DNA from 3 places in the Kitasatospora sp. NPDC057904 genome. Region 1 is predicted to be linked to each of the others. Evidence: riboswitches for the same ligand, from Rfam matches in the RefSeq annotation. Region 1 holds a riboswitch; each other region holds the start of a gene.

The links. Region 1 has a riboswitch for thiamine pyrophosphate ahead of thiC (phosphomethylpyrimidine synthase ThiC). Riboswitches for the same ligand answer to the same signal wherever they lie in the genome.
Region 2: linked by a shared signal. The riboswitch ahead of ACFVSN_RS16305 (purine-cytosine permease family protein) and the one ahead of thiC (phosphomethylpyrimidine synthase ThiC) in region 1 are both predicted to bind thiamine pyrophosphate.
Region 3: linked by a shared signal. The riboswitch ahead of thiO (glycine oxidase ThiO) and the one ahead of thiC (phosphomethylpyrimidine synthase ThiC) in region 1 are both predicted to bind thiamine pyrophosphate.

The regions. Positions count from the first base shown of each region.
Region 1 covers NZ_JBHVOL010000005.1:181,643-188,965, forward strand. The annotation lists gene ACFVSN_RS15265 (metallophosphoesterase) at 1-1,202, shown strand, start outside; gene ACFVSN_RS15270 (hypothetical protein) at 1,445-2,266, shown strand; gene ACFVSN_RS15275 (hypothetical protein) at 2,322-2,537, opposite strand; gene thiC (phosphomethylpyrimidine synthase ThiC) at 2,704-4,518, opposite strand; TPP riboswitch at 4,513-4,648, opposite strand; gene ACFVSN_RS15285 (hypothetical protein) at 4,746-4,946, shown strand; gene ACFVSN_RS15290 (SPFH domain-containing protein) at 5,121-6,563, shown strand; gene ACFVSN_RS15295 (DUF5326 family protein) at 6,649-6,849, opposite strand; gene tenA (thiaminase II) at 7,030-7,323, opposite strand, start outside.
Region 2 covers NZ_JBHVOL010000005.1:407,883-415,205, forward strand. The annotation lists gene ACFVSN_RS16280 (PP2C family protein-serine/threonine phosphatase) at 1-8, opposite strand, end outside; gene ACFVSN_RS16285 (bifunctional DNA primase/polymerase) at 639-1,274, shown strand; gene ACFVSN_RS16290 (DUF5926 family protein) at 1,501-2,484, opposite strand; gene ACFVSN_RS16295 (ATP-binding protein) at 2,611-3,027, opposite strand; gene ACFVSN_RS16300 (glycerophosphodiester phosphodiesterase family protein) at 3,475-4,299, opposite strand; gene ACFVSN_RS16305 (purine-cytosine permease family protein) at 4,379-5,830, opposite strand; TPP riboswitch at 5,823-5,970, opposite strand; gene ACFVSN_RS16310 (S1C family serine protease) at 6,204-7,323, shown strand, end outside.
Region 3 covers NZ_JBHVOL010000008.1:16,005-23,327, reverse strand. The annotation lists gene ACFVSN_RS21045 (polyprenyl synthetase family protein) at 1-21, shown strand, start outside; gene thiE (thiamine phosphate synthase) at 53-703, opposite strand; gene ACFVSN_RS21035 (Rv2175c family DNA-binding protein) at 703-1,068, opposite strand; gene ACFVSN_RS21030 (NAD(P)/FAD-dependent oxidoreductase) at 1,111-2,307, opposite strand; TPP riboswitch at 2,436-2,548, shown strand; gene thiO (glycine oxidase ThiO) at 2,543-3,727, shown strand; gene thiS (sulfur carrier protein ThiS) at 3,724-3,933, shown strand; gene ACFVSN_RS21015 (thiazole synthase) at 3,939-4,736, shown strand; gene pknB (Stk1 family PASTA domain-containing Ser/Thr kinase) at 4,817-6,637, shown strand; gene ACFVSN_RS21005 (sulfite oxidase-like oxidoreductase) at 6,665-7,294, opposite strand.

The DNA of each region.
Region 1 (7,323 bases):
TGCTGCCGTACGGCACCTACTACGAGCCCGAACCCGCCGGCTACGCCGGGACGCCGTACGAAGCGGAGACCTACAGCGGCTACGGCGGCGCCCGCTACCTCGAACAGCACTGGCCCGCCGACAGCCAGGCGCACGGACACACGATGCACGCCCCCGGGCAGGCGCCGGCGTTCAACCACCAGGACCACCCCGGCTACGAGCCGACCCTGCCCGACCGGCCCTCGCCGGCCCTCCAGTTCCCCGACGCGGTGCCCGACCCCCTGGCCGACGGACACCCCGACCGGCCGGCCGACCAGTTCCCCGGCCGCGACGACCCGCCGACCATCGAGCTCGGCCCGCCGCTGCCCGAGCCCGTGCCCAGCTACCCGTACCCGGCCCCCGGCCCGGACGAGCCGCCCGGCCCGCTCTACGTCGTCGGCGACGTCCACGGCTACCTGGAAGAACTCGTCGCCGAACTCCGCCACCAGGGCATCATCGACGCCGACGGCCACTGGTGCGCCGGCCGCTCCCGGATCTGGTTCCTCGGCGACTTCACCGACCGCGGCCCCGACGGCATCGGCGTCATCGACCTCGTCATGCAGCTCGCCGCCGAGGCTGCCGCCGCGGGCGGCTACTGCCGGGCCCTGATGGGCAATCACGAACTGCTCTTCCTCGGCGCCGCCAGGTACGGGGACGAACCCGTCCAGTCCACCGCCGGCACCGCCTCCTTCCTCGCCGCCTGGCGGCTCAACGGCGGCCAGCAGCACGACCTCGACCGGCTCCAGGCGCACCACATCAGCTGGCTCTCCCGGCTGCCGGCCATCGCCATCGAGGACGGCCACCTGCTGCTGCACTCCGACACCACCGCCTACCTGGAGTACGGCGAGTCCATCCCCGACGTCAACGACGCGGTGCACAGCCTGCTCGCCGACGAGGGCGTGGACGAGTGGTGGGACTGCTTCCGCCGCTTCACCAAGCGCTTCGCCTTCCGCGGCGACGCCGGCCCGACGGCCGTCCACGAGCTCCTCGACACCTACGGCGGCAGCCGGATCGTGCACGGCCACAGCCCGATCCCGTACCTCACCGGCGCGGTGCACGCCGACGACGGCGCCCCGCCGCACATCCCCGGGCCGTACGTGTACGCCGACGACCTAGCGGTCGCCATGGACGGCGGCGTCACCATGGAAGGGCGCCTGCTCATCGCCCGACTGCCCGTCAACTGACGTCACCCGCCGGCCCACCCGTCGCACGGGTGTTCCCGGCGCCCGGGCCGTCGCACGCGCGCGGCCCGGGGCGCGAAATTCCGGAATCGGACTGTCAGCGCGGGCGCACCCGCCCCTACCATGAGGCACACCACGAGCGGCCGCCCGTCCGGCGGCCCGCCTCCGCGCCCGATTCGGCGCCCCTGCGGGCCCACCCAGCCCGCGAGGCGGAGCGAACCGGGGTCCGCATGAACGGGGTCCCCATGACCAACCCCCCGCCGCTGCTCGCCGAGGACCGCCCGGAGTACGAGCGCCTCCTCGCCGAAGCCCTCCGCGACGGCACCGTCCGCACCGCCCTCCGCGCGCCCGGCGCACTCACCGCCGACCAGCTGCGCGCCCGCGCCCTGCGCGACGCCGACGCCATCGCCGCCGCGGCCGCCACCGAGTACGAGCACTACACCGGGCTGCGCGAGAGCCTGCGCAGCACGCCCCCGCCCGCCGAGGGCGCCGAGCCGGCCGCCCCCGGCCTGCTCTCCCAGCTGCGCTCCGCCGACGGCGGCGCCGGGCTCTTCCCGGTCCTCACCGTGCTCACCCCGATCCTGGCCTGGGCCGCGGCGCTGGTCCTGCTGCTCCTCGGGTACGCCCTGCGCGCCGCCGACCCCGGGCTCGTCCTCGCCCGCTCCCTGCTCACCGCGGGCTGGATCGCGCTCGCGGCCGGGATCGTCGCGATGACCGTCGGCCTCGTCGGGCTCGTCCTCACCGCGTTACGCGACGGCTCCGGCGCCCCCGCGGGCACCGACCCCGACCTCGCCGCCGAGCTCGCCGCCGCCCGCCGCGCCTGGCGCACCGCCCTGCGCGACCGCGGCCTCCTCCCCTACCTGCACGCCGGCCTCCCGGCCGTCCCCGCCCAGCGCCCGGACTTCACCAGCCCCGGCTACACCCCGCCGGGCTTCACCGGCCCGGGCCCCGACGGCCTCACCGACCCCGAGGGCCGCGCCTCCCGCCCCGCCGCCTTCACCCCGCCCGACTTCAGCACCCCCGGCTACACCCCGCCGGGCTTCACCGGCCCCGACGAGGTCGGCTGACGCACCGCTGCCCCGGGCCACGCCCGGGGCAGCGCGCAGGACCCCGGAGCGGCCGCTACGGCAGGTAGCGTTCGAGCGCCGCCGCGCCCTTCTCGTCGATCTGCCGCCTGGCCCACGCGAGGCGCTCGGGCGTGACGTCCTGCCCGGACGCCATGACCAGGTCCTCGGGGTCGAAGGGCCGCTCGCCACCGCTGTACAGCTGCCGCGGGGACGCCTTGGCGTCCCGGTTCGTCTCGTCGCTCGGATCGGTCCCCTTGATCGGGCTGCCCATCGCTGCCTCCTTGGTCGGCCTTCCCCCCAGGGTGCCTCCGATTTCCCCCGGACGCACGACGGCGTGGCGGCAAAGGCCGGAACCCGTCCGAGGCCGCCGGGTGGAAAGGAAAACGGCCCGCGCTCTCCCCCCGGAGGAACGCGGGCCGGCTCTGGGGCGGCGGCGGTCAGTCCGCCATCGGCAGGTAGACCTTGTTGCCGTGGGCCTTGAACTCCTCGGACATGGCCTGCATGCCGGCCAGCGCCTCGGCGTCGAACTCGGTGCCGACGGCCGTGGAGCCGTCGCCGTGCTCGTCGCGGATCTTCTGCGAGATCTTCATGGAGCAGAACTTCGGGCCGCACATCGAGCAGAAGTGCGCGGTCTTGGCCGGCTTGGCGGGGAGGGTCTCGTCGTGGAAGTCGCGCGCGGTCTCCGGGTCGAGGGCCAGGTTGAACTGGTCCTCCCAGCGGAACTCGAAGCGGGCGTCGGAGAGGGCGTCGTCCCAGGCCTGGGCGCCGGGGTGGCCCTTGGCGAGGTCGGCGGCGTGGGCGGCGATCTTGTAGGTGATCACGCCGGTCTTGACGTCGTCCCGGTTGGGCAGGCCCAGGTGCTCCTTGGGCGTCACGTAGCAGAGCATCGCGGTGCCCCACCAGGCGATCATCGCGGCGCCGATGCCGGAGGTGATGTGGTCGTAGCCGGGGGCGACGTCCGTGGTGAGGGGGCCGAGCGTGTAGAACGGCGCCTCGTCGCAGATCTCCTTCTGGAGATCCATGTTCTCCTTGATCTTGTGCATCGGGACGTGGCCCGGGCCCTCGATCATCACCTGGACGTCGCGCTCGCGGGCGATCCGGCCGAGCTCGCCGAGGGTCTGCAGCTCGGCGAACTGCGCCTCGTCGTTGGCGTCGGCGATGGAGCCGGGCCGCAGGCCGTCACCGAGCGAGAAGGTGACGTCGTAGGCGGCGAGGATGTCGCAGAGCTCCTCGAAGTTCGTGTAGAGGAAGTTCTCCTTGTGGTGCGCGAGGCACCACGCGGCCATGATCGATCCGCCGCGCGAGACGATGCCGGTCTTGCGGCGGGCGGTCAGCGGGACGTACCGCAGCAGCACGCCGGCGTGGACGGTCATGTAGTCGACGCCCTGCTCGCACTGCTCGATGATGGTGTCCCGGTAGACCTCCCAGCTCAGCTCCTCGGCCCTGCCGTCGACCTTCTCCAGGGCCTGGTACAGCGGCACGGTGCCGATCGGCACGGGGGAGTTGCGCAGGATCCACTCGCGGGTGGTGTGGATGTTGCGGCCGGTGGAGAGGTCCATGACGGTGTCGGCGCCCCAACGGGTGGCCCAGGTCATCTTCTCCACCTCCTCCTCGATCGAGGAGGTGACGGCGGAGTTGCCGATGTTGGCGTTGATCTTCACCAGGAAGTTGGTGCCGATGATCGCCGGCTCCACCTCGGGGTGGTTCACGTTCACCGGGATGACGGCCCGGCCGCGGGCCACCTCGTCGCGCACGAACTCGGGGGCCAGGCCCTCGCGCAGGGCGACGAACTCCATCTCCGGCGTGACGATCCCGCGCTTGGCGTAGGCGAGTTGGGTCACGGCGGCGCCGCCGCGGCCGCGCAGCGGGCGGCGGGGGCGGCCGGGGAAGACGGCGTCGAGGTTGCGCAGGTTCCCGCCGCGCGGCGAGGTGTGCTTGATGCCGTCGTCCTCGGGGCGGGCCTCGCGGCCGTCGTACTCCTCGACGTCGCCGCGCTGGCGGATCCACGCGTCGCGCAGGGCGGGCAGGCCGCGGCGCACGTCGGGCTCGTAGGCGGGGTCGGTGTACGGGCCGGAGGTGTCGTACAGCGGAACGGTCTTGCCGTTGGTGAGCACCACCTCGCGGAACGGGACCCGCAGATCGGGGCGGGATCCCTCGCGGTGGGCCTTGCGCCAGGCCGGGGTCGGGTAGCCGGTGCGCTCGCTGCTGGGGGCGCTCTGGGCAGACTGCGGCTGTGCGTCGAACGTGGTCATCTGACCTTCACTCCCTACGCCGGCATTACCCGGTCCAGGTTCCTGCGGTCGGCGCAGCGTCCCGGCCGTCCGTCGACGGACCGTTCAGCGCCCTCTCAGCCCGGTGCTCCGAGCTCCCGCGTCCGCAGGCGGTGTTGCCTGCACATGACGCCCAACACCGTAGCGAGAGGATCGCCGCAGGTCCAGAGGGCTTCCGGTGGGCGGGCGGCGGGCGCAGACTGAAGCCCATGATCGGACTGACGGGACGGGTCACGGGGAAGGTCGGCGCGGGCCTGGTCGGGGAGGTGCTGGTGCACGTGCCCGAGCGGCAGGGGACGGAGGCGTTCCTGGCGTACCTGGCGGTGCCGGGGGATCCGCTGCCGACGGGCACGCAGGTGATCGTGGTCGAGTACCAGGCGCCGCGCACGGTGTTCGTGTCGCCGCTCTGACGGACGATCCTCCCTCGTCACGGGGCCCGTGACAGGACCGGGACGAAGTCACGACGTCACCTACTGGCGCACGCGCACGAACAGGCGCAGAATCTCCGCTGCCACCGCGTCCGCGCACTCCTGCACAACCACGCGCAGCCACGGAGCGGTGTGCCTTGAAGGGGGAGTCGGCCGATGGTTATCGGCGTCGTCGCGGGGGCCGTGGTGGCCTCCATCATCGTTGTGATCATCCTGTTCAAGCTCATGTGGCGGGTCGCCGAGCCGAACGAGGCACTGATCATCTCCGGGTCGAAGCACGGGGACGGCCTGGGCTTCCGGATCGTCACCGGGCGGGGCACCTTCGTCGTCCCGGGCATGCAGGCGGTGCGCCGCCTGTCGCTGGACCTCAACGAGGCCGAGCTGGACGTCGAGTGCGTGACGCAGCAGGGCATCCCGGTGCACGTCAAGGGTGTCGTCATCTTCAAGGTCGGCGACGACTCGGTGTCGATCGCCAACGCCGCCCGGCGTTTCCTGGACCAGCAGAAGATGATGGGCCAGCGGGTGCACAACGTGTTCGCCGGTCACCTGCGCTCCATCGTCGGCGGGCTGACGGTCGAGGACATGATCCGCGACCGCGATCGGCTGACCGGCGAGACCCGGGCCGCCTCGGGCGCCGAGATGGAGAAGCTCGGTCTGATCATCGACTCGCTGCAGATCCAGGAGATCCTGGACCCGACCGGGTACATCCGCAACCTCGCCGCCCCGCACGCCGCGGCCGTCCAGCGCGACGCCCGCATCGCGGCCGCCGCCGCCGACCGCGAGGCCACCGAGGCGGAGCAGGAGGCGTTCGCCCGCAAGGCCGAGGCCACCCGCAACAGCGAGATCCAGCAGGCCTCCTACCAGGCCGAGATGGACACCGCGAGCGCCCGCGCCCGGCAGGCCGGACCGCTCGCCGAGGCGGCCGCCCGCCAGGAGGTCGTCGTCCAGGAGACGAAGGTCGCCGAGCTGGAGGCCCAGCGCAAGGAGCAGCAGCTCCAGATCGACGTCCGCAAGCCGGCCGACGCCAAGGCGTACGAGACCCGCACCAAGGCCGACGCCGACCGCGACGCCCGGATCTCCTCGGCCCAGGCGCACGCCCGGGAGACCGAGCTGCGGGCGGCGGCCGACGCCAGCCAGGTGAAGATCGCCGCGGCGGCCGAGGCGGAGGCCACCAAGCTGCGCGGCCTGGCCGCCGCCGAGGCGACCAGGGCCACCGGTCAGGCGGAGGCCGCGGCCGTCGAGGCCCGCGGTCTGGCGGACGCCGAGGCGGCCCGGGCGCTCGGGCTGGCCAACGCCGAGGGCATCCGGGCCCGCGCCGCGGCCCTCGCCGAGAACCAGGACGCCGTCGTGGCGCAGGAGTTGGCGGAGAAGTGGCCGGAGATCGTCCGGGCCGCGGCCGAGTCCTTCGGCAACGTCGAGCACATGGTGCTGCTCAACGGCGCGGACGGCATGGGCGAGATGTTCGCGAAGGCGCTCACCATGGGCGGCACCGGCCTCGGCCTGGCCCGCCAGTTGCTGAGCACCATGAAGGAGGCCCCGGCCGACGCGCCGGCCGACGCCAAGGCGCCGGTGGTGCAGCAGGTCCGCATCGAGGAGTGACCCGGCGCGGTCCCGCACCGCGACGGCCGAGGCCCGGCACCCCCACGACGGGGTGCCGGGCCTCGGCGTCGACGCCGGAGCGTCGTCAGAGCTTCGCCGCCTTCTTCACCAGGATGACCACGGCCGCCCCGATGCCGACCACGACCAGCAGCTTGATCAGCAGGCCCAGCAGCGCGCCGACCACGCCGAACACGAAGGTCACGACGTTCCAGGCCAGCACCAGGACCAGCACCGGCACGACGATGTTGCGCACCCAGGAGGGCAGCGACTTCCAGAGCTCAGCCATGTCCGTTCCTTCTCTCCCCTCGGGCCGGCCGCCCCTTCGGTGCCGCATCCCGCTTGCTTTCGATACGTCGATCGTACGGGGGCGCCAGTGCCGGAACGAGGCCCAACGGCCCGGAGAGAACCCCGAGATCACCCCGACCCCGGCCCCCGGGGATGACCCTGGTGAACCGCCCCGGAAGCGTCAGACCGGCCAGCGCTCACCGCGCCACGCGGCGTCCCAGAACATCCACTCGTAGCGCGAGGTCGTCGTGAAGTGCTCGACCACCCGGCGGCGCTCGACGGGGGAGAGCTCCTCGCCGATCCGGTCCGCGAGCGCCAGCACGCGCCGCACCACCGACTGGAACGCCTCGTCGCCGTAGGTGGCGATCCACTTGGCGTAGAGCGGATCCGGCGAGCCCTGGGCGAGCAGTGCCTCGCCGACCCGGGCGTAGATCCAGTAGCAGGGCAGCACCGCGCCGAGCGCCTCCGCGAAGGA
Region 2 (7,323 bases), 230 kb from region 1:
TCGGTCATGCCGGCACTCCTGACGCGGTGCTACGTGTCATGCGGAACCCCCAGGGACGGCCGATGTGGGGGCGAGCGCGGCCGAAGGGCGCGTTTCGCCTCGAATCGCTACTACTCGTCATTGATCGACAGCAATGGCACCACTTCTACACAGGCCATTTGGGGCATGTCCAGATCCGGGACGAGCCGGTGGCCGGTTCCCCCTCCACTGCGACCCGGACGGAGGGCGCGTCCGGTTCGTACGCGCGCCGTTCCGGCCGGGAGGAATGGAGCGGCCCGGGAGCGGGCAGAACCGTGGGGACGGACCCGGCGGCCGTCCGGATCGTATGCTTTCGCCGCCCGGATGCCGCGCTGGCCGGATGTCACTCACTCGTACGGTGGAACCAAGCGCGCCCGGGCGGCGTCCATCCGGGCGCATACGCGATTCTCGTTCCGAGGGCTGTTCCCGTGCGCGGCCCCTCTCATGTCGTGCTCCACGCCGTGCTCCACGTCCGCGCCGCGCCGTCCGCCGTACCGCCCGCCCGCCGCGTGCCCCCGGTCCGCGCCGCCGCGGCCCGTGCGGCGAGTCCGGCGGACGCGGCCCCGGGACGGACGGCGGCCCCGGAGCGAACCGAGCGGTCAGGGAAAGGAACGAGCGCCATGCGTGAGGATCCGAGGGGCCGGTCCGCGGCCCGGTCCGCCCGGCTGACCGCGGCCCTGGAGTCGGCCGTCGACCACCGCTGGCCGGTGGTGCCGGGCGCGGTGCTGTCCGGCGGGCGCTGTTCGTGCGGCGACCCGGACTGCCCGGTGCCGGGCGCGCACCCGCACGACCCGCCGCTGCTGGCGGCCACCACGGACGCCCGGATGGTGCGCTGGTGGTGGGAGCGGCAGAGCCCGGACGCGCCGGTGCTGGCGGCGACCGGTCGGGCGGTGTCGGCGGTGAGCCTGCCGGCCCTGGCCGGGGCCCGCGCGCTCGCGTACCTGGGGGCGCTGCGGCTGCCACTGGGGCCGGTGCTGGCGATGCCGGGCCGCTACGCGCTGCTGGTGGCGCCGTACTCGCTGGACTCGCTCGGCGAGATGCTCGCCCAACTCCCTTGGGTGCCGGGCTCGTTGCACTACCACGGGCCGGGCGGCTTCCTGCCGCTGCCGCCCGGTGCGGGAGCGGGCCCGGTGCGCTGGGTGCTGGCGCCGCGGCGGGCGGCCGACGGCGGGGTGTGGCTGCCGCAGGTCGGGCCGCTGCTGGGCGAGTTGGTGGAGGCGACGGTCCGGCTGGACAGCGGGCGCTCGGCCTACTGAGCGACCGTCCGGTGGCGGCCCGTCGGCCGGTCATCGGCCGGGTCCGGCGCCGTCCGCCCGGAAAAACAAAAGATCCGGCCGCTGGCGACGGGGGATGCACCAGCGACCGGACTCTTTAGACAGTAACAAGGATCTGCGTCCGCGCCAATTTCCAAGACGCCCTCCACGCCCGGAAATTGCGGTTCAGGGCGACAATGTGACGCGTATCACCTCGTTCCTGCGCGCTTTAGTTCAGGGTGACCTGACGGTTCACCAGGTTCGCGCGGGCGCGTCGCTCGTCGGCCGTGAGCGGCGCCGGGTCCGCGAGGACGGCGGCGAGCCGCTCGGCGAACCCGGCGGCGGGCTTCTCGCAGTCGGCCGCCGTCATGGCGAGCGGCAGGTCCCACACGGGGACGGTCAGGCCGTGCGCGCGGAACGAGCCGACCAGGCGGGTGTCGGTGCCGAGCGAGGCCTCGCCGGCCGCGTTCAGCCGGGCCAGCGCGTCCAGGAGCTGCTCCTCGGGGACGGTCATCACCCAGCGCAGGTGGTTCTTGTCCGGGGTGCCGCACCAGTACGCGGCGTCGACACTGGTGAGCTTCTCGGTCGGGATGGCGGAGGCGTTGGCGCGCTCCAGCGAGGCGGCGACCTCGCCGGTGGCGGTCTCGGCGTCCTCCAGCCAGAACTCGAAGCCGGTGTGCACGGCGGGCGTGAAGTCCGCCGTGACGTCCAGCAGGTCCTGCAGGCGGCGCCCGCCCGGGACGGTCCGGCGGGCCGGCACGGGGCTGCCCGGCTCGGCGGCCAGGGCCAGCTCCAGCGCGTCCGCGAGGTCGCGGCTCAGGTCGCCCGAGGAGGACTGGGTCTGCAGGCCGAGCAGGATCGAGCCGTCCTGGCGGCGCAGGGCCGGCCAGGCGAGCGGCAGGACGGTGGCCAGGGTGACCGACGGCACCTCGCCGACGGCGGTCCCGGCGACTCCGGCGGCCAGCGTCAGCGGCACGGTGGCGGCGGGCACCAGCTCGCGCAGCGCGACCCAGTCGGCCTCGCCCGGCAGGCCCTCGAACGGGCGGTGCACCAGCTCCTGCACCGCGTGCGAGGCCTCCCGGCCGTGGCAGGCCTTGTACCGGCGGCCCGAGCCGCACGGGCAGTCGTCGCGGGCCCCGACCACGGGGATCTCACCCGTGACGGCGGTGGTGGACTGGCGCTGCGGCGCCTTCTTGGCGGCCTTCTTGCCCATGGTGCGGCTCTCCCGGGGACGGTGGTCCTTTGCTCCGGGAAGCCTACTGACGTTCTCCCGGCGCGCGGGCACGCGCCGGGGCGGGAGCGCTGCGGCGGGGGCGCCCGGGGCCTGCGGGCGGGGCGCTCAGGCGCTGCGGGCGTCACCGCCGGTGCGCCTGGCGTGCCGCGCGCGGGCGGGCAGCGCGGCCCAGACCGTCACCTCGCCGGGTGCGTCGCGCACGCCCCAGTCGCTCGCGAGCTGGTCGACGATGCCCAGGCCGCGGCCGCCGCGCGAGGTCAGCGAGGGGCTGCCGGGCTCGGGCCGCGTCGGTGCGCCGCCGTCGGTGACCTCCACCGTCAGCACGCCGTCCGCGTGCATCTGCCAGCGGACGAGCACGCCGCCGTCGTCGCCGGGCTGTTCCGCGTCCCGGCCGGCCGGCGCACCGGCGTGCGGCCCGGACGGGACGCCGACCAGTACCTGGTCGACGACCTCGGCCAGGGTGCCGCGCCCGAGCGCGGGCAGCGGGCCGAGCGGCCGGGCGTACCGGCACGCATTGCTCAACAGCTCGGAAAGGATCAGTACGGCATCATCGATGACCGGTTCCGGTATCTGCCGATCACCCAGATCTCGACGCAGTCGGCGCCGTGCGACCCCGACACTCGCTGGGCCGTGCGGCACTGCCATGGTCGATGAAGTCGGCACTTCACGCGCCACCATCAACGCCACCCCCGGACCTCCTTCAGCGTATGCCGAGGGATGGATGCCCCTTGGTAATGCGTCGGAAACGACCGCGCGACGATCCCGCGAGCCCATTTCGAGCAGCGCGACCGAGGGTGGGCGGGAGGTCATTCCCCGCTCACCCTCCGTCGCGCCGGCGCACGATTTCCGGCAAGAAACGTGCGCGGAAGGTTTGAATGCCGACCGGATCGGTCGGGTTCGGCGATCAGGTTCCGACAGAGCGGTCGGCACCCACCGGGATCCGTGGGGCCTGTGGGCCCTCCGGGGCCCTCAGCGGCCGAGCTGCGCCAGCACCTGCGCGGGCTTGTTGGTGATGATCGCCGACACCCCGAGCTCCAGGCACAGGTCCACGTCGGCCGGCTCGTCGACCGTCCACACGTGCACCTCGTGGCCCAGCTCGCGCAGCCGCGGCACCAGGTCGGGCTTGGCCCGCACCAGGTCGATGCCGGGCCCGGCGATCCGCGCCCCGCCGGGCAGCGGCCGGCCCTCCCGCAGCCGGCCGAGCAGCGGCAGCATCCGCTCGATCAGGAACACCCGAGGGTAGTCCGGCGCGGCGGCGGCCACCCGGTCCAGCGCGATCGACGAGAAGCTCATGATCCGGGCGGACGGGCGGTCGCCCTCGCGGGTGCCGGAGATCTTGAACCGTTCGAGCATCCGGAGCAGCTCGGCCTCGACCCGGCCGCGGAAGCGCACCGGGTGCTTGGTCTCGATCGCCAGGTCCACCGGCCGTCCGCAGTCCACGACCAGCTCCAGCAGCCGCTCCAGGGTCAGCACGCCGCGCAGCTCGGGGTCGGTGCTGGGCCGGCCGGTCTTCCAGGCGCCGAAGTCGTAGTCCTGCAGCTCGGCGAGCGTCATCGCCGAGACGGTGCCGCGGCCGTTGGAGACCCGGCCGATGCGGCGGTCGTGCACGCAGACCAGCTCGCCGTCGGCGGTCACCCGGACGTCGCACTCGACGGCGTCCGCGCCCTCCTCGAGGGCCCGCCGGTAGGCGGCCAGGGTGTGCTCGGGCAGGGCGTCCGAGGAGCCGCGGTGGGCGACTACCTGGACGGACGGCGCGGTGCGCGGGGCCGTCGAAGACAGATCTGGGCTGGTCACGCCGTCAACGATAGGCGGAGCAGGTGACGCGGAGGCGAAGACGGTCCCAACCCGAGGGGCCGTCCTCGCCTCCGCTCCCTCAGTGCTGCGGGGTGCGCCGGCTCAGCGGGGTGAGCGCCCAGGTGACCAGCGCGGGCACCGCGAAGGCGAACAGCGAGGCCGACGTCCACTCCTGCGGGGTGAAGTGCAGCGCCCCCTGGGCCGAGGTCCAGAAGTCGGTCCACCAGCCGGCTACCGGGGTCGGCGCGATGAACTGGTAGACCGCGAAGCCGAGCACCCACGGCAGCAGCATCAGCCAGCGCGAGGGCGCCTCGGCGGTGAGGTTCCAGCCGTTGCGGCCGGCGCCGAAGAAGTAGTCCACCGCCAGCACGGCCAGCAGCGGCACGAAGACCGAGCCGATCAGGCCGAGGAAGTTGGTGTACGTGTCGGTGAACTTGTCGATCCGCAGCGCCAGCACGGTGGTCAGCAGGCCGATCGCGCCGGACAGCACCCGGCGGTCCGCCCGCGGCAGCAGGTTCTGCACCGACATCGCGGTCGAGTACACGTTGGCGAAGGACTGGTCCGTCTCGCGCAGCACCAGCACCAGCAGGAACAGCCAGCCCGCCCAGACGCCGAGGAAGGAGTCGAAGATCTTGTTCGGGTCGCCGTCGGACTGCAGCAGCGCCATCAGGCCCAGCGCGTAGCACCACACCTGGGCGACGGTGTAGCCGGAGAAGCTGCCCCAGAACGCCGAGCGCGGCGTGCGCGAGTGCCGCGTGTAGTCGGCGGCGAGCGGGACGAAGGAGATCGACACCGCGATCATCGCGTCGGTGGCGCCCAGGAAGCCGTGCCAGTTGCCCTTGCCCGGGTCGGGCACGCCGTGCCGGCCCAGCTGGACGGTCAGGTAGACCATCGCGACGGCGACGGCGCCCGCCACGAAGCGCCGCAGCACCCGGATCGAGCCGAGCGGCCAGATCGTCAGCACGGTGGTCAGCCCGCCCGCGAGCAGGACGAACAGCCACCGGTAGCCGTCCGTGTGGGCGACCGTCTGCGCGCCCGCCGCGATCGTCAGGAGCTCGAACACGCCCCAGCCGATGCACTGGACGATGTTCAGCACCGTCGGGACGTACGAGAGCCGGGTGCCGAACAGCCCGCGCAGGTTCGCCATCGCCGGCGCGCCGGTGCGGGCGCCGATCAGCGCGGCCACGCCGAGCATCGCGGTGCCCACCGCGGTGCCGGCCACGATCGCGGTGCCCGCGGCGGCCAGCGACAGCTCGCTGCCCGGGGCGCCGAGCACGGTGGCGGCGGTGGAGAAGCCGATCAGGCTGACGCCGAGGTTCATCCACAGCGCGAAGTGGTCGCGGAAACGCAGCGTGCGCGGCGGCTCGGCGTCGAGGACGAGCGGTGCCTCGGCCTTCTCCGGCCGGTCCAGCAGCGCGGTCGCGGCGGCGGTCCCGCCGGATCCGGGCCCGTCATGACCGGTCGTGGACGATTCGGAGAAACCCTTGGACTCGGGCGCGCCCGAAGAAGAGGATGGCGAAGCAGGCGGCATGGCCGATACTCCCTACGCCGGCATTACCCGGACAGGTTCCGGCGGTCAGCGCCCCCTCGACGGTCCGCCCGGGATCCCGTGGCGTACGGTCGACCAGCGCACTCTCAGCCTGGAAGGTCCAAGCTCCCGCGTGTCAGTTTGGAGCGACAGGCTAACCGGCACCGGGGCGAACGCCCAAGGCCAGGGGGCGTGCCGTCCGCATCGCGGGACGTTCGGCGGGGGTGGGGGAGCCGCCGCCGGGAACGTGTCGTCGAGCGGAGGCGTCGGTCCCGCCTAAGGATTCTTATGAGTTCTTCAGAGGGGTCCTTACGGCAATCGAATCGGCAGTGCGAAAAACTATGGTCCTTGGTTCTGTCAGCTATGGAGGTCGTCCGTGAGCACCGAGCGCGAGGTTGGGCCCACCGGGCCGCAGGGGGAGCAGCCCTCGGGCACCGAGGCCGCGGCAGCGGCCGCGGCTCCGGACGGGCACAAGCCCACCATGGCCTTCGGCAGGATCCCCGAGCCCGAGGCCCCGGCGGACGCCGCGCCGGCCGACGGCGGGCACAAGCCGACCATGGCCTTCGGCCGGGTGCCCGAGCCCGAGGCCCCGGCGGACGCCGCGCCGGCCGACGGCGGGCACAAGCCCACCATGGCCTTCACCAAGGTCCCCGCCCCGGAGGCGGCGCCCGTCGCCCCCGCTGCGCCCGAGGCGGCCCCCGCCGCGCCCGCCGAGGCGCCGGTCGCGCCGGTCGCCGAGAGCGGCTACATCGACGCCCCGCCGCCGGTCCTGCCGCCCGCCCCGGCCGCGCCCGTCGCCCCGGCCGCGGTACCGGCCGCGCCCGTTGCCCCGGCTGCGCCCGCCGCGCCCGTCGGCGAGGCCGCCCCGGTCCTGCCGCCGGTCGCCAACCCGTACGCGACGCCGACCCACGGCGTCCCCGCCGCCGGCGCCCACGACCCGTACGCCGCCCCCGGCGCCCAGCACCCGTTCGGCGCCGGCCGCCCGCTCGGCGGCTGGGGCGCGGGGCACGACACCACCGCCGCGCACGGCATGCCCGGCTACCCGGGCGCCCCCGGTGCGCCCGGCGGTCCCGCGGGCCCGCTCGGCTACCCGGCGGACTACCCCGGCGGCCCGGCCGGCCCCGGCGGTCCCCGCAAGAAGCGCGGCGGCCTGGTCGCCCTGATCGCCGCCGTCGCCCTCGTGGCGGGCATCGCCGGCGGTGCCGTCGGCGTGGCGGTCTCGGGCAACGGCAACTCCGTCGCCTCCGCGGACGACCACCGCAGCACCACCATCCAGGCCAGCAACACCCAGAAGAACGAGCCCGCCCCCGGCTCGATCGCCGCCATCGCGCAGAAGGCGCTGCCGAGCGTCGTCACCATCAAGGCGCAGAACAGCAGCGAGTCGGGCACCGGCACCGGCTTCGTCTTCGACACCGAGGGCCACATCCTCACCAACAACCACGTGGTGGCGCCCGCCGTCACCGGCGGCGGCGGGAAACTGACCGTCAAGTTCGCCG
Region 3 (7,323 bases), on a different contig from region 1:
GCCACCGTCCGCAAGTACTGAGCCTCGCGGCCGACGGCGGCCCCTGCCGGGATCAGGCCTGGCGCAGCCGCCGGGAGAGCTCGGCGGCTGCCGCCCGCGGGTCGTCCGCGGCCGTGATGGCGCGCACGACGACGATCCGGCGGGCGCCCGCGGCGAGCACCTCGTCGACGTTGCCCAGGTCGATGCCGCCGATGGCGAACCACGGGCGGTCGGTGGGCTGCTTCGCCGCGTACGAGACGAGGCCGAGGCCCGGGGCCGGGCGGCCCGGCTTGGTCGGGGTCGGCCAGACCGGACCGGTGCAGAAGTAGTCCACGCCGGGCTCGGCGACCGCCGCGTCCACCTCGGACTCGGCGTGACAGGACCGGCCGATCAGGACGTCCTCGCCGAGGATCGCCCGGGCGGCCGGGACGGGCAGGTCGTCCTGCCCGAGGTGCAGGACGTCCGGCCGGGCCGCGTGGGCGACGTCGGCGCGGTCGTTGACCGAGAGCAGCTTGCCGTGGCGGCGGCAGGCGTCCGCGAAGACCTCCAGGGCCTCCAGCTCCTGCTTGGCCTCCAGGCCCTTGTCCCGGAGCTGGACGATGTCGACCCCGCCGGCCAGCGCCTCGTCCAGGAACTCGGCCAGGTCGCCCTGCTCGCGGCGGGCGTCGGTGCACAGGTACAGCCGGGCCTCGGCCAGCCGCTGACGCGGCGTGTCCGCCGCCATCAGATCAGCATCGCCTGGGCGCGGCGCTTGACCTCGGTGCCACGGTTCTCCCGCAGCGCCTGGATCGGGCTGCCGGGCAGCGACGGGTCCTCGGTGAAGAGCCACTCCAGGATCTCCACGTCGCTGTACCCGCAGTCGCGCAGCACGGTCAGGGTGCCGGACAGGTGCTTGACCAGCCCCTGGCCGTCGATGAACGCCGCAGGGACCTGCAGCGAGTTGTTCGGGCCCCGCCGGACGGCGATCAGGCCGCCGTTGCGGACGAGGTCGCGCACCTCGGTGACGCGGACCCCCCACTGCTCCGAGATGTCGGGCAGGTACATCCACTCGGCGACCAGGGCTTCAATCTTGCTTTCGATCTCACTCACGCCACCAGACTGCCACCTCCGGAGCCCGCCGCGCACCAGCCGCTACCCCGCGACCGCCGATTTCAGCGCCACTGCCGGGTCTGCGGCCCGGGCCGGGTCCAGCGCGGTGCCGCGCTCGATCAGGCGGCGGCCCTGGGTGAGGTCGCGCGGGCGGTCCACGGCCAGCAGCGCGCTCGGCACACCGTCGCGCAGCCACAGCACCGACCAGGTCGCGTCCTGCGGGGAGCCGCGCCAGAGCAGCTCGTCGCCCTCGGCGTGCCGTCCGGCGTACTGCACCATGCGGCCGAACTGCTCCGACCAGAAGTACGGCACCGGGTCGTACGGCGCGTCCACCCCGAGGACGGCGGCGGCCGCCGCCTCGCCGGACTGCAGCGCGTGGTCCCAGTGCTGGACGGTCAGCCGGGCGCCGGAGCGGACCGACGGGTAGCTGACGCAGTCGCCGGCCGCGAAGACGCCCGGCAGGCTGGTGCGCAGCCGCCCGTCCACGACGACCGCACCGGTCGCGTCCAGCTCGACGCCCGTGCCGGCCAGCCAGTCGGTCGCGGGCCGGGCGCCGATGCCGACCACCACCTCGTCGGCGGGCAGGTGCGAACCGTCGGCCAGCAGCACCGCGCCGGGCTCGACGGCCGCGACGCCGACGCCGCAGCGCAGGTCCACCCCGGCCCCGGCGTACCAGGCGGCCATCGCCGCGCCGACCTCCCTGGGCAGCGCACCGGGAACGGGCGCCGGGCCCGCCTCGACGACGGTCACCTCGCAGCCGGCCTCCCGGGCGGCGGTGGCCACCTCCGCGCCGATCCAGCCGGCGCCGACCAGCACCAGGCGCAGGCCGGGCCGCAGCAGCGCGCGCAGGGCGAGCGCGTCGTCCAGGGTGTGCAGGAGGTGGGCGCGCTCGGCGCCGGGCAGGGCGCGCGGGGTCGCACCGGTGGCGATCACCAGCGATCCGTACGGGAGGTCGCCGGCGTCGGTGTGCAGCACGCCCGGGGTGAGTCCGGTGGCACGGCGGCCGGTGAGCAGTTCGACGCCGAGGTGCGGGAAGTCGATGTCCAGCGTGGTGGCGTCGCTCTTGCCGAGCAGGACGTCCTTGGAGAGCGGCGGCCGGTCGTACGGCGCGTGCGGCTCCTCCCCGACCAGCACGATCCGCCCCTGCCAGCCGCCCCGCCGCAGCCCCAGCGCGCACTGCGCGCCGGCCAGCCCGGCCCCGACGACGACCACCCGATCCGTTCCGCTCAGCTCTGCCACGGCGCCACTGTACTCAGCGGCCCCACGTGCCCCGGCGGCCCGTCCGTCCCGCGCACGGACGGGCCGCGCCGGGCCCGTCCACCCTTCGTACGGGCCTTCGGCCGGGCGGACCACCGGAGTTATGGTGGGGACACCATCACGGGAGCCCGGCGTACCGGGCTGAGAGGCGGGCTGGCACGGCCCGCGACCGTCCGAACCTGATCCGGGTCATACCGGCGAAGGGAGAAGAGCAGCTTTGACACGCTTGGCACCGGGCAGCCGCGCCGACGTGCTGGTGATCGGCGGGGGCGTCATCGGCCTCGCCGTCGCCTGGCGGGCGGCGCAGCGCGGCCTGGAGGACATCGTCGTGGTCGACCCCTCCCCCGGTCACGGGGCGGCCGGGGTCGCGGCCGGGATGCTCGCCCCGGTCACCGAGCTGCAGTACGGCGAGGAGCCGCTGCTGCGCCTCGGGATGGCCTCGAACGAGCGGTACGCGGCGTTCGCCGCCGAGCTCACCGAGGCGAGCGGCGGCGAGGACACCGGCTACCGCCGGTGCGGCACGGTCGCCGTCGCGCTGGACTCCGACGACCGCGCGGAACTGCGCGAACTGCACGCCTTCCACGAGCGGCTCGGCCTCGACTCGACCTGGCTGACCGGCCGGGAGGCCCGCAAGCTGGAACCGATGCTGGCCCCCGGCGTGCGCGGCGGCCTGCACGTGGCCGACGACCACCAGGTGGACCCCCGCCGGCTGCTGACCGCACTGGTCCGCGCCTGCGAACGCGCGGGCGTCGTGTTCCACCGCACCGAGGCCGTCGAGCTGCTGGTCGAGGGCGGCCGCGCGGTCGGCGCCCGGCTCGGCACCGGCGGGACCCTCGCCGCCGACCGGGTCGTCCTCGCCGCCGGCCCGCACAGCCACCGGCTGCCCGGCCTGCCGGAGGACGTGCTGCCGGCGGTCCGTCCGGTCAAGGGGCAGATCCTGCGGCTGCGGATCCCCGACGCCTACCGCCCCTTCCTCAACCGCAACGTCCGCGCGGTCGTGCGCGGGCAGCACCTGTACCTGGTGCCGCGCGAGAACGGCGAGCTGGTGATCGGCGCGACCACCGAGGAGCAGGGCTACGACACCACCGTCACCGCCGGCGGGGTCTACGAACTCCTGCGCGACGCCCACGAGTTGGTCCCCGGCATCACCGAACTCCCGCTCGTCGAGACCTCGGCCGGGCTGCGTCCCGGCTCGCCGGACAACGCACCGCTGCTCGGACCGACCGACCTGCCCGGCCTGGTCGCCGCGACCGGCCACTACCGCAACGGCGTCCTGCTCACCCCGGTCACCGCCGACCTGCTCGCCGACTACCTGGCGACCGGCGAAGTCCCCGAGCTCGCACGGCCGTTCGCACCCTCCCGGTTCTCCCCCGCCCGCTCCACCACGAAGGCCGTCGCATGACCGACATCGCACTGACCGTCAACGGCGAGCCCCGCGAGGTGCCCGCCGCGACCACCCTCGCCGAGGTGGTCACCACCCTCAGCAAGGCCAACACCGGCGTCGCCGCCGCGCTCAACGAGGCCGTGGTGCCGCGTGGTTCGTGGTCCGAGACGCGGCTCTCGGCGGGCGACCGGATCGAGATCCTCACCGCCGTGCAGGGAGGCTGAGCGCCATGGCCGACGACCTCTTCACCATCGCCGGGACGACCTTCACCTCCCGGCTCATCATGGGCACCGGCGGCGCCCCCAGCCTGGAGGTCCTGGAGCAGGCCCTGCGGGTCTCGGGCACCGAGCTGACCACCGTCGCGATGCGCCGGGTCGACGCGACCACCCAGGGCTCCGTCCTGGACGTGCTGACCCGCAACGGCATCCGGGTGCTGCCCAACACGGCCGGCTGCTTCACCGCCGGCGAGGCCGTGCTGACCGCCCGGCTGGCCCGCGAGGCACTCGGCACCGACTGGGTGAAGCTGGAGGTCATCGCCGACGAGCGGACCCTCCTGCCGGACCCGATCGAGCTGCTGGACGCCGCCGAGACCCTCGTCGACGACGGCTTCACGGTGCTCCCGTACACCAACGACGACCCGGTGCTGGCCCGCAAGCTGGAGGACGTCGGCTGCGCGGCGATCATGCCGCTCGGCTCGCCGATCGGCTCCGGCCTCGGCATCCGCAACCCGCACAACTTCCAGCTGATCGTGGAGGGCGCGAACGTCCCGGTCGTCCTGGACGCGGGCGCCGGCACCGCCTCCGACGTCGCGCTGGCGATGGAGCTCGGCTGCTCCGCCGTGATGCTCGCCTCCGCGGTGACCCGCGCACAGGACCCGGTCCTGATGGCCGAGGCCATGCGGCACGCCACCGAGGCCGGCCGCCTCGCCCACCGGGCCGGCCGGATCCCGCGCCGCTTCCACGCGGAGGCCTCCTCCGCGATGGCCGGCCGCGCCGACCTCGACACCCGCGAGCGCCCGGCGTTCTGACGCGGCACCCGTGTCACAAGCCGGTCCCGGAGGCGATGTCCGCCGGGACCGGCCGCGACCCGCCGCACTACACTCCTCGGGTGGACACGGCATGGCGCGACCCCCTGATCGGTACCCTGCTCGACGGCCGGTACCGGGTCGAGCAGCGCATCGCGACCGGCGGCATGTCCACGGTCTACAAGGGCACCGACACCCGCCTCGACCGCGTGCTCGCCCTCAAAGTGATGCACCCCGACCTCGCCGGGGACGAGGGCTTCACCGCCCGCTTCATCCGTGAGGCCAAGGCCGTCGCCCGCCTCGCCCACCCCAACGTGGTCAACGTCTTCGACCAGGGCGCGGACCACGGAAACGTCTTCCTCGCCATGGAGTACGTGCCCGGCCGCACCCTGCGCGACCTGCTGCGCGACCGCGGCGCGCTGTCGATCCGGGCCGCGCTGGACATCATGGAACCGGTGCTCGCCGCGCTCGGCGCCGCCCACCGCGCCGGGCTGGTCCACCGGGACGTCAAGCCGGAGAACGTGCTGATCACCGACGGCGGCCTGGTCAAGGTCGCCGACTTCGGCCTGGTCCGGGTCCTGGGCAGCGCCGACGGCGCCCCCACCTCGACGACCACCGCCACCGGCGGCACCGTCATGGGCACCGTCTCCTACCTCGCGCCCGAGCAGATCCTCCCGGACGCCCCCACCGACCAGCGCGTGGACGTCTACGCGGCCGGCATCCTGCTGTACGAGATGCTCACCGGCACGCGCCCGCACACCGGCGACAACCCCGTCCAGGTCATGTACAAGCACCTGCACGAGGACGTCCCCCCACCCTCGCGCAGCGTCCCGACCGTCCCCCCGGCGCTCGACGCGATAGTGCTCGGCGCCTGCGCCCGAACCCCCGACACCCGCCCGTACGACGCCGTCGAGCTGCTGGCCACCCTGCAGCGGGTCCGGCGCGAGCTCGGCCCGGCCGAGCTGGACGCCGAGCCGCCGACCTCCACCAGGCCCAGCCCGCGCTACCCGACCAGCGAGCCGACCTCGGTGATCCAGCGCACGCCGCAGGCCGCCCCGCACCAGCTGCCGCTCCCCCTCCCGCAGCCGGTCGAGCCGCCCGTGGCCGAGCGCACCAGCGTCCTCGACGTCCCGCCGGACCTGATGGACCAGCTGCTGGTCGAGCCCCGCCCCTACGACGAGCCCACCCCCGTCCGCCCGCCCCGCCCGAACCCGCTGCGCCGCGTCCCGCGCAAGCCGGTGATCTGGGCCTCCGCGCTGACCGTCCTGGTGCTGCTGGTCGGCGGCGTGACGTACGGGCTGTCCGAGTCGCTGTACGGGCCGGTGCCCGGGGTGCTCGGCAAGGACCGCGCCGAGGCGCAGCGGATCCTGGACAAGGACGGCATGCACGGGAAGTTCGTGGACGCGTACAGCGAGACCGTGCCGTCCGGCCAGGTGATCTCCACCGACCCCGGGGTGGGCACCCGGTCGCGCAAGAGCGATGCCGTGACGGTCACCGTCTCCAAGGGGCCGCACCGGATCGCCGTGCCGGACGTCACCGGCAAGCCCGCCGACCAGGCCGCGTCCGCGCTGACCGGCGTGCAGCTGGCGAAGGGCTCGGTGACCGAGACGTTCAACGACGCCGTGCCCGAGGGCTCGGTGATCAGCAGCTCGCCGGTGGCCGGCCAGCAGGTGGCGGAGAACACCCCGGTCTCGCTGGTGGTCAGCAAGGGCATGGTGCCGGTGCCGGACGTCACCGGGATGACGAAGGACGCGGCCGAGAAGGCGCTCACGGCGGCCGGGTTCACGATGCAGACCACCGGGGTCAACCTGTTCGGCAGCGGCAAGGCGAGCAGCCAGTTCCCGGCGGCCGGCGAGCGGCGTCCCCAGCACACCGCGGTGACGGTCAACTTCCCCTTCATCTGAGGGGGTTGGGGGCCCAGGGCCCAGGCCCTAGCGGAGCGGGCCGTCCCCCGGCTCCTCCTGGTGGGTGTAGCGCTGCTCGCGCCACGGGTCGGCGAGGTTGTGGTAGCCGCGCTCCTCCCAGAAGCCGCGCCGGTCGGCCCGCATGTACTCGACCGCGCGGACCCACTTCGGGCCCTTCCAGGCGTACAGCTGCGGGACGACGAGCCGGACGGGGAAGCCGTGTTCCGCGGTCAGCGGCTCGCCGTTGCGGTGGGTGGCGAAGAGCGTGCGCGGATCGGCGAAGTCGGCCAGCCGCAGGTTGGCGCTGTAGCCGTACTCGGCCCAGACCATCACGTGCGTGACGCCGGGCGCCGGGGGCACGAGGTCGAGGACGAGGGAGGCCGGGACGCCCGTCCACTCGTTGCCGAGCACCGAGAACTTGGTCACGCAGTGCAGGTCCGCGCGGACGGTGGTGCGCGGCAGGGCGGTGAAGGCGTCGAAGTCCCAGCTGTGCTTCTCCGCCGAGGCGGTCGCGCCGAACACCTGGAGGTCCCAGGTCAGCGGCTTGAAGCGGGGCACGGGACCGTAGTGCAGGGCGGGCCAGCCGCGCTGGACGCGCTGCCCCGGGGGGAGCCTCGGGTCAGGCGGCGGAAGCTGTTCTTGTTCGGACTGACCCATGGCTCCATGGTGACAGACGGCGTCCGGCC